Regions from separate parts of the Barrientosiimonas humi genome, predicted to be linked through region 2. Evidence: predicted binding sites of a transcription regulator. Region 2 holds the regulator's gene; the other holds the start of a gene.
The links. Region 2 encodes LexA, which represses DNA repair genes until DNA is damaged. Its sites were predicted from a motif close to TCGAACANNTGTTCGA; they were not measured.
Positions count from the first base shown of each region.

Region 1 (8,584 bases), on a different contig from region 2:
TGATGGACGAGGTGTGGCACGGGCCGTCGTGGACGCTGCCCTTCCTGCGCCTGGGGTCGTGGCGCAACATCCTCGTGCCGGTGCAGGGGCGCGACATCCCGTTCATGATCGAGAACTACCCCTACGTCGACTCCCTCGGCCGCGAGACGGTCTCGTTCAACCGCACGTTCGAGGTGCCGCCGCGGCGGGCGCGCTTCGACGCCCAGATGGTGCTCGACCCCGGCCGCAACCAGGTCGTCGACTTCCTCGGCACCCACCAGCACCTCGCGACGCCGCTGTCGTTCGAGGTCACCCCCGAGGGCGGCCTGACGATCCGCTCGCACGACCAGGTGTTCCAGGAGGGGCCGCTGCGCTTCCGCTTCCCTGACCAGCTCACCGGGCAGGCCGTGCTGCACGAGCGGTACGACGAGTCGATCGAGCGGTTCCGCATCGAGGTGAGCGTCAGCAACCGGCGGTTCGGCCGGCTCGCGGGCTATCGCGGCACGTTCACCTGCACCTGGCCCGCGATCGGTGACGAGGGCGTGCCGGCCTCGGTGAAGCCCCGTCGCGAGGATCCACGCCTGTGAGCCGAACGGCGCCAATCCCTATGTGCGCCGGTGGAACTGGACGGTCTTGACGCCGGTCCCGGCGTGGGTGCGGATCGTGGCTTCGGTGCCGGGCAGGTGGTAGGCGCGGTGGTGCCAGCCGCACATCGGGACGGCGTGGGCAAGGTCGGTCGGACCGCCGGCGGCGTAGGGAGTCTCGTGGTGCAGCTCGGTCCAGGCGTAGGGCCGGTCGCACCCGTCGACCGCGCACGCGGAGTATCGGGTGGCCAGCGCGGTGCGCTGCGCCTCGGTGAAGAACCGCCGCGTGCGGCCCAGGTCGAGCGGCAGGGACGGCCCGTCGAGCACCGCGGGCAGGATCCCGGCCCCGCACGCCAGCCGCCGCGCGTCCCCGGACGAGATGTCGTGCCCGGTGTCGAGGCCGGCCGCGGCGAGGTCGGCGAGCAGCTGCTCCCGGGTCATGGTGACCACGACGGTGGCAGCGACCTTGCCGTGCAACCGGTCGGTCGGCAGGTGCTCGAGCAGCTGCGCGAAGGCCAGGCCGTACTGGTGCGGCCAGTCGACCTCGGCCCAGGTGACGGTCTTGTCCCCGGGCGCGCCGACGCTCCTGGCCGAGCGGGCGCTGCCGCCCTGGTGACCGTCATGGTCGAAGGCGTCGTCGGCGTCGCCAGCGTTGCGCTGGCGACGGGGCGAGGCGAGCTGTTGCACGGTCTTGCGCAGGATGTCCCCGGCGAGGCGGGGCACGACGAACGACCCGGAGACGGTGCCGTCGTGGTTGTCGTGCATCGTGAGGCGGCACCGGTCCAGCGCCGAGCTCTCCTCGTCGCGCAGGACCCGGTCTTCGTGCTCATCGACCTTGCGCTGGTCGCGCTCGACGACCGAGAGGGCGCGCCTGGCCGCGGTGCGCAGTCTCGGCGCCGACATCCGGGCCGCGTCACCCACCAACGACTCCTCGACCCGTGCGACCTGGTCCGGCGACAGCCCCTCGGGCAGCTGCGTGATCGCCCACGCGATCACCCCCGCGTGCTCGGGCGAGACGCGGCCCTGGGACATCGCGGTGCCGGTCGCGGGAAGCCGCTCGTCGAGCTGCTCGGCGAGGTCGGCCTCCCGGGTCGCAGCGCCGCCGGTGCTGTTGGTCTGCCGCGCCAGCCAGGCCCCCGTGGTGGAGAACCCGCCCTGCGCGGCGACCTTCGACCGGTTCGCGCACGCCACCAGCCGCAGCTTCAGAGAGGCCACGCGCCGCGCCAGCCGCTCGGTCTCGGCCACCGCGCGCTCCAACGCGTCGGCATCGGCGAGCACTCCCGGGCCGGGCTCGTCACCCAGCGCGTCCAGCACCGCGTGCAGCTCGTGCAGGGTGGACGCCACGGTGACGCCGCCCGCGACACGCGGCCGGCTCGCCGTGCTGGTCGCTGTGCTCACCGCCATGCCCCCCTCCCCGGGTGACGCTCGCCCCACGACGGGCGAACTGGTGTTCGACTGAGGAGCACGCTACGACCGACCACTGACAGGCCCCCGGAGCCGCGGAACGCCAACAGATCCGCGGGGTTCGGCGTCGCCCGTGCCGGGTCTCGATACGGCCTCGTTCCTCGGCCTACTCGACCGGCTTGTGCCGGCGTACGCGACCGGCTCGGCGCCGGCGTACTCGACCGGTCGGCACCGGCCCGGGGGCCTCCAGCGGCCCGGACTAGGGTTGGGCTACATGCGACAAAGTCGCATGTAGCCGATCCGAACCGGAGGTGCACATGGCCGACTACCAGCTCCCCGAGCTGCCCTACGACTACGACGCGCTCGCCCCGCACATCAGCGGCGAGATCATGGAGCTCCACCACGACAAGCACCACGAGACCTACGTCAAGGGTGCGAACACCGCGATCGAGCAGATGGCGGAGGCGCGCGACAAGGACGACCTGAGCACGGTCAACCTGCTCGAGAAGAACCTCGCGTTCAACCTCGCGGGGCACGTCAACCACTCGGTGTTCTGGCCGAACATGTCGCCCGACGGCGGCGACAAGCCCGACGGTGAGCTGCAGCAGGCGCTCGACGACCAGTTCGGCTCGTTCGACGCGTTCCGCTCGCACTTCACCGCCAACGCGCTCGGCATCCAGGGCTCCGGCTGGTCGATCCTCGCCTGGGACTCGGTGGGCCAGAAGCTGCTGATCTGCCAGCTGTACGACCACCAGGGCAACCTGCCGGTCGGCCTCACCCCGCTGCTCATGCTGGACATGTGGGAGCACGCGTTCTACCTCGACTACAAGAACGTCAAGGCCGACTACGTCAAGGCCTGGTGGAACGTCGTCAACTGGGCCGACGTCATCCGCCGGTTCGAGGCCGCGCGCACCGCGACGAACGGACTCATCGTCCCGGCCTGATCGTCAACCCCCGGAGAGACATCTCTCGCAGACGGGCCCTCACCCGCCTCACCCCTTGACCTCGCGCCGGACGCGCAGGAGGTTGGGCCGAGACGGGCGGGGGCCCGTCGTGCACCGCACAAGGGGGAAACACCATGAAGATCAAGACCGTTCGTCGTACGGCCGCGGCAGCTGCTGTCGTCGGCGCCGCCGCCACCGGGATCGCCCTGGCGCCCGGGGCCAAGGCCGACAGCAGCTTCACCGGGCCGAACGGCTACATCAGCAGCTCGTGCAGCGGTTCGCTGATCAACTCGGGCCGGCTCTACAGCAGCAACGGGACCCGGCACTCGACCGCGCAGTGGCGGCTGTACTACAGCAGCAGCAACGGTGGCACGAACTGTCTGGTCCTGAACGACAACATCTGGGGCTCGCACGACATGACCGCGGCCATCCGCTACGCCTACAACTACAACGACGGCGCCAAGGACAGCGGCGTGTTCGCGAACTACGCGGGCGCGTCGAACCTGAAGAACGCCGCCGGGCGCTGCATCGGCATCACCGTGTCGCTCACCGAGCACGACGGGACGGTCTACAGCTACAACCGTGAGTCGTTCCACTGCGGCTGACCCCGCGCCAGCAGCACGCGAAAGCCGCCGGATCCCGTTGGGGCCGGCGGCTTTTCGCTGTCTGGAGCGGGCGACGAGAATCGAACTCGCGTATTCAGCTTGGGAAGCTGATGTTCTACCATTGAACTACGCCCGCGCGGCCGCTCGTCCGGTCTGGACCGGTCTGCAACGGCACGGCGCCACGGAGTCTAACCGACACCCGCCCGCACTCCCGAACTCGCCCGGCGAGAGCATGTGACTCGTGACAGCGGTGCTCGAGGGATTCGCCACGATCGGCCTGGTCATCGCCCTCGGCGCGCTCCTCGCCCACATCCGCCTCGTGGACGACCAGGCCCGCGTGATCCTCTCCCGGCTGGCGTTCTTCGTCGCCTCGCCGGCGCTGCTGGTGACCACCATCGCCGACACCGACGTGCACGGTGTGCTCTCCGGCAACCTCGTGGCCACCGCCGCCGGCGTGCTCGTCCCGGCCCTGACGTACGCCCTCGCCGCCCGGTTCGTCTGGCGGCGCGGCAGCGGAGACACCGTCATCGGCGCGCTGTCGAGCAGCTATGTCAACGCCGGCAACCTCGGCCTGCCCGTCGCGGCGTACGTCCTCGGCAACGCCTCCTTCGTCGCGCCCACGCTGCTGCTGCAGCTGCTCGTGCTGCAGCCGCTCGCGCTCGCGGTGCTCGACGCCGACCGCGGCGGGCGCCGGGTGTCGCTGCGCGACATCCTGCTGCGCCCGTTCACCAACCCGCTGACCCTCGGCACCCTGCTCGGCCTGCTGCTCGCGGTCACCGGCTGGCGGCTTCCGGAGTTCGTCGGACGCCCCATCGAGCTCGTCGGCTCGATGGCCGTGCCCGGCATGCTCATCGCGTACGGCATCGCGCTGCGGCTCGGACCCGGCCTCGGCGGCGGCATCCCGAAGGCGGAGCTGGCGCTCACCACCGCGCTGAAGCTGGTCGTGCAGCCGCTCGTCGCCTATCTCGTCGCGCACTTCGCGCTCGGCCTCGACGGCCACCCGCTGCTCGCCGTCGTGGTCTGCTCGGCGCTGCCGACCGCGCAGAACATCTACGTCCACGCCAGCCGATACGACCGGGCCACCACCCTCGCCCGCGACACCATCCTGCTGACCACCGCCGGTGCCGTGCCGGTGATCCTGCTGATCGCGTACCTCCTCGGCTGAGGCGGAGCCGCGGGCCACCTCGTAGTGTCGAGGCCCGTGACCCCTGAGCAGATCGCCGACCGGCTGGCCCTGGACGTGGTGCGCCCGTTGCTCGACCCGCTCGCGGTCGAGCCCGACGACGCCGCCGAGCTGATGCGCTGGCTGCCGACCCTCGACACCGCCGACCACGCGCGGGTCGCGACGGCCGCGGACGCGGTGCTCGGGCACCTCGGCGTCTACCGGATGCCCGACCCCGACCTGTTCGCGGCGGTGCCCGACGAGGCGGCGCGCCCGCCGGGGCTGCTGCGCCTGGCTGCGCTGCTCGCGACCGTGCCGGAGGTGCGCGCCTTCCACGCCGGCCGCGGCATCCCCGACGCCGACTCGTGGACGGCGCTGAGCCTGTTCGGCGTGCAGCTGCGCATCGACCGCGCGGCCTACGACGGCACCTTCGGGCTGCGCACCGCCCTGTGGCTCACCGCTCCCTGGTCGGGCGCGCTCTACTGGCTCGGCCGGCTGCAGCTCAACCTGCTCGACGTGCCCGAGCAGGGGCGCTGGCTGTCCGCCCACATCCCCCGCACCGGACCCCTCGACCCGGGTGCGGTCGACGCGTCGTTCGCGCGGGCGTACGCCTTCTTCGACCGGCACTTCCCCGACCTGCCGGTGCGCGGGTTGCACTGTCGCTCTTGGCTGTTGGACCCCCAGCTGCTCGAGACGGTCGCGCCGGAGAGCAACATCGCCCGCTTCCAGCAGCGGTGGCGGCTGACCGACGAGCTGGCCCCGGGGAACGCCGACGCGCTCTACTTCACCTTCGCGCTGCGCGGCGACCTCGACCTGGAGCGGCTGCCCCAGGAGACCTCGCTGCAGCGCGGCATCGTGGGGCGGGTGCGGGGCGGCGGCGAGTGGCACGTGCGCACGGGCACGATCCCGCGCTGAGCGGCGGGTCGTCTAGTTTGGCGTCGTGCTGCTCTCCGACCGCGACATCCTCGCCCAGATCGACGCCGGCCGCGTGGCCCTCGATCCCTACGACCCGGCGATGGTCCAGCCGTCCAGCATCGACATCCGCCTCGACCGGCACTTCCGGCTGTTCGACAACCACAAGTACCCCTACATCGACCCCGCCGAGGAGCAGCCGGAGCTGACCCGCGCGTTCGAGGTGCGCGGCGAGGAGCCATTCGTGCTGCACCCGGGGGAGTTCGTCCTGGGCTCGACGTACGAGCAGGTCACCCTGCCCGACGACGTCGCCGCCCGCGTCGAGGGCAAGTCGAGCCTCGGCCGGCTCGGGCTGCTCACCCACGCGACGGCGGGCTTCGTCGACCCCGGCTTCTCCGGCCACGTCACCCTCGAGCTGTCCAACGTCGCGACCCTGCCGATCAAGCTGTGGCCGGGCATGAAGATCGGTCAGCTGTGCTTCTTCCAGCTCAGCTCGCCGGCCGAGAACCCTTACGGCAGCGAGAAGTACGGCTCGCACTACCAGGGCCAGCGCGGTCCCACCGCGAGCAAGTCGTTCTCCCGCTTCCACCGCAGCGAGGTCTGAGCACCGGTGCCGCGCGAGGAGGCGCCCGAGGTCACCGCGGCGCACCGGCCCCACCTGAGCCTGCCGCGCGGTCGACGGCCGGGCGCCGTGGCGCTGGTGCTGCACGGCGGCGAGCCGACCAGCACCCTCCCGGTCACCCGGCTCGACCCCGCCCTGCTGCGGATGATCCCCTTCGCGCGCGACGTACGCCTGCGCAGCCGCGGGCGGGTCGGCCCGGCCGTGCTGCGCAACGCCGTGCGCGGCTGGAACGGCGACGCCAAGTCGTCGGTCGCCGACGCGGAGTGGGCGCTCGGGCGGCTGCGCGAGCGCTTCCCCGACGTGCCGATCGGCGTGATCGGCCACTCGATGGGCGGGCGCACCGCGTTCGAGCTGGCGGGCCACCCGGAGGTCAGCAGCATCGTCGCGCTCGCCCCCTGGCTGTCCGACGCCTATGCCGCCGAGCCGTTCGTCGGCACCCCGCTGCTCGTGGTGCACGGGCTGCGCGACCGGCGCACCGACCCGGCCGCGGCCCGCGACCTGGTCGAGCGGGTCGCGGCGGCCGGCGGCGACGCGCAGTTCGTGGGGTTGGACGACGCCCACGCGATGCTGCACCGCGCGCCCGCCTGGCACCGGCTCGCCTCGCGGTTCACCATCGACCGGCTGCTCGCCCGCTGAGCGGGATGCGCTGGAGGCGTACGCCCGGCTCGCCGGCCCGGGGGAGGGGCGGCTCACCCCTACGGCGGGGCGGCGGGCGTACGTCCTGACACCTGTCGGTCCGTGCCCATAGGTTGGGGCCATGATCACGTTCGACGAGGTCACCAAGTCCTACCCCAGCGCGCGGGGCGGTGAGCCGACGATCGCGGTCGACAAGCTGTCGCTGGAGGCCCCCACCGGCAAGATCACGGTGCTGGTCGGCCCCTCCGGCTGCGGCAAGACCACCTCGTTGCGCATGGTCAACCGGATGACCGACCCGACGTCGGGCACGATCGCGATCGACGGGCAGGACATCATGTCCACCGACGCGGCGACCCTGCGCCGGGGCATCGGCTACGTCATCCAGCACGCCGGCCTGTTCCCGCACCGCACCGTCGTCGACAACGTCGCGACCGTGCCGCTGCTGCTCGGCTGGTCCAAGGACAAGGCGCGCTCGCGGGCGCGCGAGGTGCTCGAGCTCGTGGGGCTGCCGGGGGCCTACGCCGACCGCTACCCCGCCCAGCTGTCCGGCGGTCAGCAGCAGCGCGTCGGGGTCGCCCGGGCGCTCGCGGCCGACCCGCCGGTGATGCTCATGGACGAGCCGTTCAGCGCCGTCGACCCGGTGGTGCGCGACCAGCTGCAGGACGAGTTCCTCCGGCTGCAGGACGAGCTCGGCAAGACCATCGTCTTCGTCACCCACGACATCGACGAGGCCATCAAGATGGGCGACCAGGTGGCCGTGCTGCGCGTCGGCGGCGTGCTCGCCCAGGTCGCGACGCCCGAATACCTGCTGGCCCACCCGATCGACGACTTCGTGGCCGACTTCGTCGGGCGCGACCGCGGCTATCGCTCGCTCAGCTTCCAGCCCTCCCCGCAGCTGCCGCTGCGCGAGGAGGTCGTGGTGCCGATGGGCGCCGAGCCCGACGCCGTGCGCGCGGCGACCAACGACCCCTGGGTGCTGGTCGTCGACGACGAGGCCCGGCCGCAGGGCTGGGTCGAGCCGCAACGCATCCAGGCCGCGATCGAGCCGTCGATGCTGCACCGCGGCGGCACCGTCGCCCGGGCCGACGGTCCGCTGCGCGCGATGCTCGACGCGGCGCTGTCCTCGCCGAGCCGGCGCGGGGTCGTGGTCGACGACAAGGGCCGGCTGCTCGGGTCGGTGCGGGCGCACGAGGTGCTCGCCGCCATCGAGGCCACCGACCGCCCCGAGGCCGACCCCGACGACGTCGCACCCACCGAGGACCGATCGGCATGAAGGCGCTCGACGCGTCGTTCGTCTCCGACAACCTCGGCGACATCGCCTACCGCACCTTCCTGCACGCCGAGATGGCCGGCATCCCGCTGCTCATCGGGCTCGCGCTCGCGCTGCCGCTGGGCTGGCTCGCGCGCCGCGCGTCCTGGCTGCGCACCGGGCTGCTCACCGCCTCGGGCCTGCTCTACACCATCCCCTCGCTGGCGCTGTTCGTCGTGATGCCGCTGATCCTCGGCACCCCGATCCTCGCGGGCTGGAACGTCGTGGCCGCGATGACGCTCTACACGCTGGCGCTGCTGGTGCGCACCGTCGTCGACGGGCTCGACGCGGTGCCCGAGACCGTGCGGCAGGCGGCGACGGCGATGGGATACACCCCGTTCAAGCGGTTCGTGTCGGTCGAGCTGCCGCTCGCGGTGCCGGTCATCGGCGCCGGGCTGCGGGTCGCGGCGGTGAGCAACGTGAGCAT
Region 1 covers NZ_VFOK01000002.1:81,841-90,424, forward strand. The annotation lists gene FB554_RS16140 (DUF4166 domain-containing protein) at 1-566, shown strand, start outside; gene FB554_RS16145 (HNH endonuclease signature motif containing protein) at 585-1,967, opposite strand; gene FB554_RS16150 (superoxide dismutase) at 2,285-2,911, shown strand; gene FB554_RS16155 (hypothetical protein) at 3,046-3,516, shown strand; tRNA gene FB554_RS16160 (tRNA-Gly) at 3,579-3,652, opposite strand; gene FB554_RS16165 (AEC family transporter) at 3,758-4,681, shown strand; gene FB554_RS16170 (acyltransferase domain-containing protein) at 4,718-5,593, shown strand; gene dcd (dCTP deaminase) at 5,619-6,194, shown strand; gene FB554_RS16180 (dienelactone hydrolase family protein) at 6,201-6,848, shown strand; gene FB554_RS16185 (ABC transporter ATP-binding protein) at 6,970-8,121, shown strand; gene FB554_RS16190 (ABC transporter permease) at 8,118-8,584, shown strand, end outside.
Region 1: the regulator LexA is predicted to act here: its motif matches at 2,003-2,018, upstream of FB554_RS16145 (HNH endonuclease signature motif containing protein).

Region 2 (8,584 bases):
TGCGCACGTCGTCCAAGGCGCTGGCCCGGCTCGAGGAGCGCACGGTCGAGGCGGCCGAGGCGGCGGCCGACAACCCGCTCGGCCTCGATATCGCGGTGCAGCACGTCGACGCCGGGGAGCGGGCCGAGGCGCTGCGCGACCGGTTGCGCGAGCGGTGCGCCGACGCCCACGAGGTACGTCTGGTCGGGCTCGGCGCGGTCGTCGCCGCCCACGCCGGGCCGGGAGCGATCGGCACCGTGGTGAGCCCGCGCGTGCGCACCACGCCCCCGGTGATCGGCGCCGCCGCGGTCTGAGCGGCCGGCGGCGCGGCCGTGCCGCTGCGTGCCCAGCCCCCCTTGGCGAGGAGGGGCGGCCCAGATGATGCAGGGGCGGCCCAGTTAACAAGGGGGCCACCCCTGTCGTATGGGGGCCGCCCCTCCTCGGCGGGAGGCGGCCGTCCACAGGGCATACGTCCGGGGCCGGGTTGTCCACAGGGCCGTCGGCGGCCGCAGCGGGAACCTCGTTGTCCCGCTTAGGTTCTCGGACATGTCACGCCAGACGTCGTCTCCGCCGCCCGACCGGCTCGCCGCCGTGCTGGGCGAGGTCGACCGTGCGCGCCGGGGCGAGGGGTGGACCCCGGCTGAGCCACCGGACGACCGGGGCCGGCGGCGTGCCCGCAGGGGTGGCGCGGCGGGCGACCGCGAGCTGGACCAGCGGTCCGGTCGGCGCAGCGGCCGCGGGCGGGAAGGGGCCGCGCGCGACGAGCCGGGGGAGCGGCGGCGCGGCGGGCGCCACCGGCGCGACCCCGACGCCGACGACGACGTGCTGCGCCCGCACACCCCGCTGGTCCGGGCGCCGGTGAGCCTGCGCGACGCCGTGGTGGCGCCCGGGAGGCTCGCGGCGGTCGCGGTGCTCGTGCTGGTGATCGCGGCCGGGTCGGTGCTGGGCGGTCGGCTGCTGTGGATGCGGGCGACCAGCGAGCCGCGTCCGGCGTCGGCCTCGATGCTGCCCGACGCGTCCGGCAGCCCCGGGCTGCAGGGCACGCCCCGGGCCTCGGCACCGGCTGCCGCAGGGGTGCAGCCGGGCGGGGCGCCAGGCGTGCCCGGACCAGGGGCGAGCGGACCGGGCGCGGCACCCGGCGCGGCAGCACCCGGTGCCGCGGGGCCTGGTGTGGCAGGGCCTGGTGCGGCAGGGCCCGGGGCCGCGAGCACCGGTGCCGCCGCACCCGCCACCGTGTTCGTCCACGTGGTCGGCCAGGTCGCACGCCCGGGCGTGGTGACCCTGCGGCCCGGCGCGCGGGTGCGCGACGCGGTCGCCGCGGCCGGCGGCGCTCGTGACGGCGCCGACCTGGCCAGGGTCAACCTGGCCCGGCCGGTGTCGGACGGCGAGCAGGTCGTGGTCCCGAAGCCGGGGGAGGAGGTGACCCCGGCCCCCGGAGCCCCCGCCCCCGGCGGCCTCCCAGGATCACCCGGCGGGGCGCCCGGTGCGGGCGGCGCCCCGCCGGGCGGGGCCGCGGGCAGCGCGCCCGGGGCGGCCGGTCCGGCGACGGGGCCGGTCAACCTCAACCAGGCCGACGCGGCGGCCCTCGACACGCTGCCGGGCATCGGACCGGTGCTCGCCTCACGCATCGTGCAGTGGCGCACCGACAACGGCCGGTTCACGTCGGTCGACGAGCTGGGCGAGGTGAGCGGCATCGGCGACAAGCTGCTCGAGCAGGTGCGGCCGCTGGTCACCGTCTGAGGCGGTGACCGACCACGAGAGCGACGAGCCGGACGCGGCGGACGCGGCGGACGCCGTCCGCCGGCTCGACGTCCGGCTGCTGCTCCCGGCCGGGTGCGCCTGGATCGCCGTGCTCGTCGGGCTGCGCTTGACCCCGGCCGTCCTGCTGCCGACCGCGGTCGCCGCCGGGTCCACCGCGCTGCTGCTGGCCCGGCGCGACCTCGGCAGCGCGCGCAGCATCGCCGCCCTGTGCCTCGCCGCGACGTCGCTCACGACGCTCGCCACCGGGCTGCACCAGGCCACCGCCCAGGTCGGCCTGGTCGACGAGCTGACCGCCCAGCGCGCGACCGTCACGGTGCGTGCCTCGCTGGCGACCGACCCCCGGCTGGTCAGCAGGCGCTCGGACGCCGCCGGAGCCGACGACCCGATGTACGTCCTCACCCTCACCGTGCGCGAGGTCGCCGGCCGCGGGGAGCAGAGCGGTTCGGGCGCCCGAGTGCTCGTCTTCGGCGACGAGGCGTGGGCCGAGATGCGTTGGGGCCAAACGGTTCTCGTGACCGGACGCCTGTCCGAGCCCGACCCGGGAGCGGCCGAGACGGCCGTGCTCGCGGTGTCCCGGCCGCCCCGGCTCGTGGCCGACGCCCCGGCGCCCTTCCGCGCCGTCGAGGTGCTGCGCGAGCGGTTGCGTGAGGCCACCGACCCGCTGCCGGCCGACCCCCGCGGGCTCGTCCCCGCGCTGGTGATCGGCGACACCTCGCGGCTGCCGGGCGACCTCGTCGACGACATGCGGGCGACGGGCATGACCCACCTGACCGCCGTGAGCGGCGCCAACGTCTCGATCCTGCTGCTGGCGGTGGTGTGGTGCTGCGGCTGGCTGCGCATCCCGCGCCGTGGCCGGCTGCCGGTCTGCCTCGTGGCGCTGGCCGTCTTCGTGCTGCTGTGCCGACCCGAGCCGAGCGTGGTGCGCGCCTCGGCCATGGGGGTCGTCGGGCTGCTCGCCACCAGCTCGGGCCGCCCCCGCGCCGCGGCACCCGCGCTCGGTGCCGCCGTCGTCGGACTGCTGGTCATCGACCCGTGGCTCGCGGCGTCGTACGGCTTCGCGCTGTCCGTGCTGGCCACGCTCGGCCTGGTGCTGTTCGCCCGCAGCTGGGGCCGGCGGATCGCATCAGCGCTGCCGCGCAGGCTCGCCTGGCTGGGGGAGCCGATCGCGATTCCCGTTGCGGCACAAGCGATGTGCGCGCCCGTCATCGTCCTGCTGCAGAGCTCGGTGAGCGTGGTCGGCGTGCCGGCCAACCTGCTCGCCGCACCCCTCGTCGCGCCCGCCACGCTCGGCGGCATCGCAGTGGTGCTCCTCGCTCCGCTGTCCCTGCCGCTCGGGGTCGCGATCGCCTGGGTCGCCGGCCTGCCGGCCTGGGGCATCGCGGCCGTCGCTCACCTGGCGGCCCAGGTGCCGTGGGGCAACCTGCCCTGGCCGGCGGGTCCGCCCGGGGCGCTGTTGCTGGCCGCGCTCGTGCTGCTCGCCCTGCTCACCGGCCCGCGGCTGGTCGTGCGCGGCCGCCGGCACCCGGTCGTCGTGCTGGCCTGCGCGTTGCTGGTCTCGGCGGCCGTGTGGCCGCTGCCGCAGCCGGGCTGGCCACCCCCGGGCTGGGTGCTCGTCGTCTGCGACGTGGGCCAGGGCGACGCCGCGGTGCTGCGCACCGGCCCCGACCGGGCGCTCGTGATCGACGCCGGACCCGACGAGGCCGCCGTCGGCCGGTGCCTCGACGACCTGGGCGTGCGCCGCGTCGAGGCCGTCGTCCTGACCCACCTGCACGCCGACCACGTCACCGGCCTCCCGACCCTGCTCGACGGACGCGGCGTCGGTGAGGTCGTCACCACCCCGGTCCGCGCCGAGGACTCCGGCGCCGCCGAGCAGCCGACCGTGGGTCCGCTCGTGGTGCGCGCGTCGGCCGCCGCCGGCGTACCGCTCACCGAGGCGCGCGCCGGGGACCGGTTGTCCTGGGGGCGGGTGCAGGCCACGGTGCTGTGGCCGGGCCGCACCATCCGCACCGGTTCGCTGCAGAACAACGGCTCGGTGGTGCTCGACGTGCGCGTCGCGGGCGTACGCCTGCTGCTGCTCGGCGACGCCGAGCAGGAGGCGCAGCGCGAGACGCGGCGAGCCCTGGCCCGCCTCGGTGACCCCACCCCGGTGCTGGCCATGAAGGTGGCCCACCACGGCTCGTCCAACCACGACCCGGCGCTGCTGCGCCAGGTGCGGGCGACGTACGGGCTGATCAGCGTGGGGTCCGACAACGACTACGGGCACCCGGCGCCGCGGCTGCTCGGCTCGCTGCGCGACTCCGGGACGCTCGCCGTGCGCACCGACCGCGGGGGCGACCTGGCGGTCGTGGTGCGCGAGGGGCGCGGGTCGGTGGTGAGCCGACGATGACGCGACGGGCGCCGCGACCGGGCCGGGCCCGTGGGCTCGACCGGCGGGGCCTCACCCTGCGAGGCCTCAGCCCGCGGGCGCCGCCTCGACGTCGGGCCGGCAACCGGTCTGCTTGGCCGCCTCGGCGAGCGCCTCGACGGTCGCCTGCACCGCGGGCACGCGGGCGAGGTCGGGGGTGGTCACCAGCTGCACGGTGCGGCGGTTGGGCGGGTTCATCGGCCGCACGACCACGCCGTCGTTGCTGGTGGAGCGCAGGATCAGCTCGGGCACGAGCGCCACCCCGAGGCCCGCGGCCACGAGCGCGAGCACCGCGACGTAGTCCTCGGTCTCGAAGGCCACCTCGGGCTCGAAGCCCGACTGCTGCGCGAGCGAGAGCAGGTGACCGCGACAGCGCGGGCAGCCGGCGATCCAGGCCGACTCGTCGAGGTCGGCGAGGTCGACGCGCTCCTGCGCGGCCAGCGGGTGGTCGCGGGGGAGAACGATGCGCACCTCGTCCTCGAGCAGCGTCTGCACCGAGAACGGGTCGAGGTCGTCCTCGCCGCGCGGCAGGGTGTCACCGTCGTAGACGAACGTCACCGCCACGTCGCAGTCGCCCGCGCGCAGCGAGGCCAGCGCCTCGGGCGGCTCGGCCTCGGTGAAGGCGACCCGCACGTCGGGGAAGCGCTGCTTGACCAGCGCCAGGGCCTGCGGCACCAGCGTCGAGGCGGCCGACGGGAACGCGGTGAGACGCACCCGCCCCGACTGCAGCCCCGCGATGGCGCGGATCTCGCCCTCGGCCCGGTCCAGCGCGGTGAGCACCGGCACGGCGTGCCGCGCGAGCACCTCGCCGGCCTCGGTGAGCCGCACGCTGCGCCCGATGCGCTCGACGAGCACGGTTCCGGTGCGTTCCTCGAGGCGGCGCACCATCTGGGAGATGGCGGGCTGGGAGTAGCCCAGCGACGCGGCCGCCGCGGTGAAGCTGCCCTCTTCGGCGATGGCGCGCATCACGCGCAGCCCAGCGGCGTCGATCATGCCTCCGGATCCTACGTTCTCGCTGACGGATACTGGTCGGGTGCTGACCTCCACCACCCCTGACCCGGCCCTGGCGCCGGGCCTGTGGGACGAGCTCGTCCGGCTGGTGCGCGGCGGCGACGTGTGCGTGCTGACCGGCGCCGGCATCTCCACCGAGTCGGGCATCCCGGCCTACCGCGGCGCCGACGGCGAGCGGCGCGTGACCCCCATGACCGTGTCCGAGCTGCTCCGGAGCCCGGCGGCGCGACAGCGCTACTGGGCGCGGGCGTACACAGGCTGGCCGAGGTTCGCCGCGGCCGAGCCGAACGACGGGCACCGCGCGGTCGCGCGGCTACAGGACCTCGGCCTGGTCGGCGCGGTCATCACCCAGAACGTCGACGGGCTGCACCAGCAGGCGGGCGCGCGCGACGTCACCGAGCTGCACGGGTCGTTGTCGTTCGTCGTCTGCGCCGACTGCGGGGAGCGGTACGCCCGCGAGGTCGTCGACGAGTGGCTCGCCGGGGCGAACCCGCACTTCGACCGGGAGATCAGCGGTCAGGTCCGGCCCGACGGCGACGTCGTGCTCACCGACGAGCAGGTGGCCGGCTTCCGGATCGCCGCGTGCGTGGTCTGCCGGTCGGACCGGCTCAAGCCCGACGTCGTGATGTTCGGCGAGTCGGTCGTGCGGCCGGTGGTCGACGCGTGCTTCGAGGCGGTCGACCGGTCCCGGGCGCTGCTGGTGCTGGGCTCGTCGCTGATGGTCATGTCGGGCTACCGCTTCGCCCGGCACGCGGCCCGCGAGGGCATCCCGGTCGCCGCGATCACCCACGGCGTCACCCGGGCCGACGACCTGATCGACGTGAAGGTGGACGCCCCGCTGGGGCCGACCCTGCGCAGGCTCGTCGAGGCGGTCGCGGCGTAGAGCCCGCGCCGGGTAGGCCCGGCGGTCAGACGCGGCGCAGGACCGCGGTGACCTTGCCGAGGATGGTGGCGTCGCTGCCGTCGATCGGCTCGTAGGCCTCGTTGTGCGGCATCAGCCAGACCTTGCCCTTGGTGCGCTTGAAGGTCTTGACGGTCGCCTCGTTGTCGAGCATCGCGGCCACGATGTCGCCGTTGCTGGCGGTCGGCTGCTGCCGCACGACCACCCAGTCGCCGTCGCAGATGGCCGCGTCGACCATCGAGTCGCCGACCACCTTGAGCAGGAACATGTCACCCTCGCCGACGATCTGGCGGGGGAGGGGGAAGACGTCCTCGACGACCTCCTCGGCAAGGATCGGGCCACCCGCGGCGATGCGGCCGACGACCGGGACGTACTCGGCCTCGGGGTGGTCGTCGTGCAGGCCGGTCTCGTCGACCAGGCTCTCGCTCGCCTGGCTCACCGAGCGGCCGCGATAACCGCGCTCGCGCTTGCTCTGCCCGGGGGCGATCACCTCGATGGCGCGCGGGCGCATCGGGTCACGGCGCAGGTATCCCTTGCGCTCGAGCATCGTCAGCTGGTGGGCCACCGAGCTGGGTGAGGTCAGGCCGACGGCGTCGCCGATCTCGCGCATGCTCGGCGGGTATCCGCGGCGGTCGACCGAGTTGCGGATCACCTCGAGCACCTTGCGCTGACGCGTGGTCAGGGCCTGCCCGTCGGGTTCGGGCATCTCGTGGATCTTGGCCATGGGTTTCGGTCCTCGTTCCGCGTCGCGCCGCGGCCGGTGACGGTGCCCGCTGGCGCCGGACCGGTCGTCGTCGGCGAGGGGCTGTCGGTGGTCGCTGCTTGTCTTGGTGACTGTGCGAACAGCCTATGAAGACCCGCAGCAGGTTTCAAACACCTGTACGACGCGTGTCGGCGGGGTCTCCCGGCCGAGCCGGCCGCGCGAGGCCTTGAGCCGTTCGAACGTCCGTGCTATACATCGTACAGACGTTCCATCGCACACTTGTTCGTCGAGTTCGTCACCGTCCTTGGAGGAAGACATGAGCGCCGCCACCGTCACGCCGGCCATCGCCCCGCACCCGCGGTTCGGGTCCGCCCAGCCCGCGCGGCGCCGGCACCTGCGAGTCGTGCCGCCGCTGCCCCAGCAGGAAGCCCGCCCCGCGGCCTTCCGGCTCACCCGCCGCGGCCGCCGCGCGCTGGCCCTCGCCGTGGTCGTCCTGGCGATCCTGGTCGGCGCGGCCATCAGCGCGACCGCTGGGGGAGCGCAGGCCCAGCAGGTCGTCACCGTGAGCTCCGGGGAGACCCTGTCCGACCTGGCCCGTGCCCACCTTCCCGGCGTCCCGGTCGGCACGGCCGTCGCCCAGATCCAGGTGGCCAACGGCCTCAACTCCCTGCAGGTCTCCAGCGGTCAGCAGCTGGTGATCCCGGCGCCCTGAGCAGGGTGCAGGTCAGTCGCCCGAGCGCGGCGACAGCCTCGATCTCGTGGCCGGTGACGGGCTCCTCCGTCACCGGCCACGTCCACTTCTCCCGCCGTTCCGGGCGCCTGAGCGGGTGGTGCGCGGGTGACGTGGTGAGCGACACGCAGGCCGCCGCGGCGCGGCCTTGCGCGTCGGGCCAAAGCGTCCTAACCTCCCTATATCTAGTAGTTACAGCCGTGTAAGTTCTCCACATCTAGTCCACAAGGACATCCACAGCCGGAGGCCGGTTTTCCACCGTCCGTCCCCAGGTTTTCCCCCGAACCGGCCTCGTGGAGCGCCCTCCCGGACCCGATCGAACCGCGCGAAGGAGGTGCCCGATGCACTGCCCGTTCTGCCGCCACGACGACTCCCGAGTCGTCGACAGTCGTACGTCCGAGGACGGCACCAGCATCAAGCGGCGCCGCCAGTGCCCGGCCTGCGGCAAGCGGTTCAGCACCCTGGAGACCGCGAGCCTGACCGTGGTCAAGCGCTCGGGGGCGAGCGAGCCGTTCGCCCGCGGCAAGGTGCTGGCCGGGGTCCGCAAGGCCTGCCAGGGCCGACCGGTCTCCGACGACGACCTGGCGCTGCTGGCGCAGCAGGTCGAGGAGAGCATCCGCTCCCAGGGGCTGGCCGAGATCGACGCGCACGACGTCGGGCTGGAGATCCTGGGGCCGCTGCGCGCGCTGGACGAGGTGGCCTACCTGCGCTTCGCCAGCGTCTACCAGGCCTTCGAGTCCACCGACGACTTCGAGACCGCCATCACGCTGCTGCGTGCCGAGCGCGAGGCCGCGGGCGTCGAGCCCGACCGGGCCGAGCGCCCCGCGTCGACCTCGTCGACGGGGCCTGTCGGTGGTGGCGGCGACGATGAGACCGCCAGCACCTGAGCACCACCCCCCGAAGAAACCTGCCGAGCACAAGACACCCACCGGAGGAGCTGTCATGACCGAGACGACCAGCGCTGGATCCAGGGCCCGTCGCAAGAACAAGGGCCTGAAGATCGAGCGCATCTACACGACCCCGGGCGTCCACCCCTATGACGAGGTGACCTGGGAGTCGCGTGATGTCGTCCAGCAGAACTGGAAGACCGGCGAG
Region 2 covers NZ_VFOK01000001.1:916,237-924,820, forward strand. The annotation lists gene FB554_RS04330 (DegV family protein) at 1-293, shown strand, start outside; gene FB554_RS17555 (ComEA family DNA-binding protein) at 526-1,719, shown strand; gene FB554_RS04340 (ComEC/Rec2 family competence protein) at 1,724-4,126, shown strand; gene FB554_RS04345 (LysR family transcriptional regulator) at 4,193-5,137, opposite strand; gene FB554_RS04350 (NAD-dependent protein deacetylase) at 5,178-6,038, shown strand; gene lexA (transcriptional repressor LexA) at 6,064-6,780, opposite strand; gene FB554_RS04360 (LysM peptidoglycan-binding domain-containing protein) at 7,076-7,471, shown strand; gene nrdR (transcriptional regulator NrdR) at 7,831-8,376, shown strand; gene FB554_RS04370 (vitamin B12-dependent ribonucleotide reductase) at 8,432-8,584, shown strand, end outside.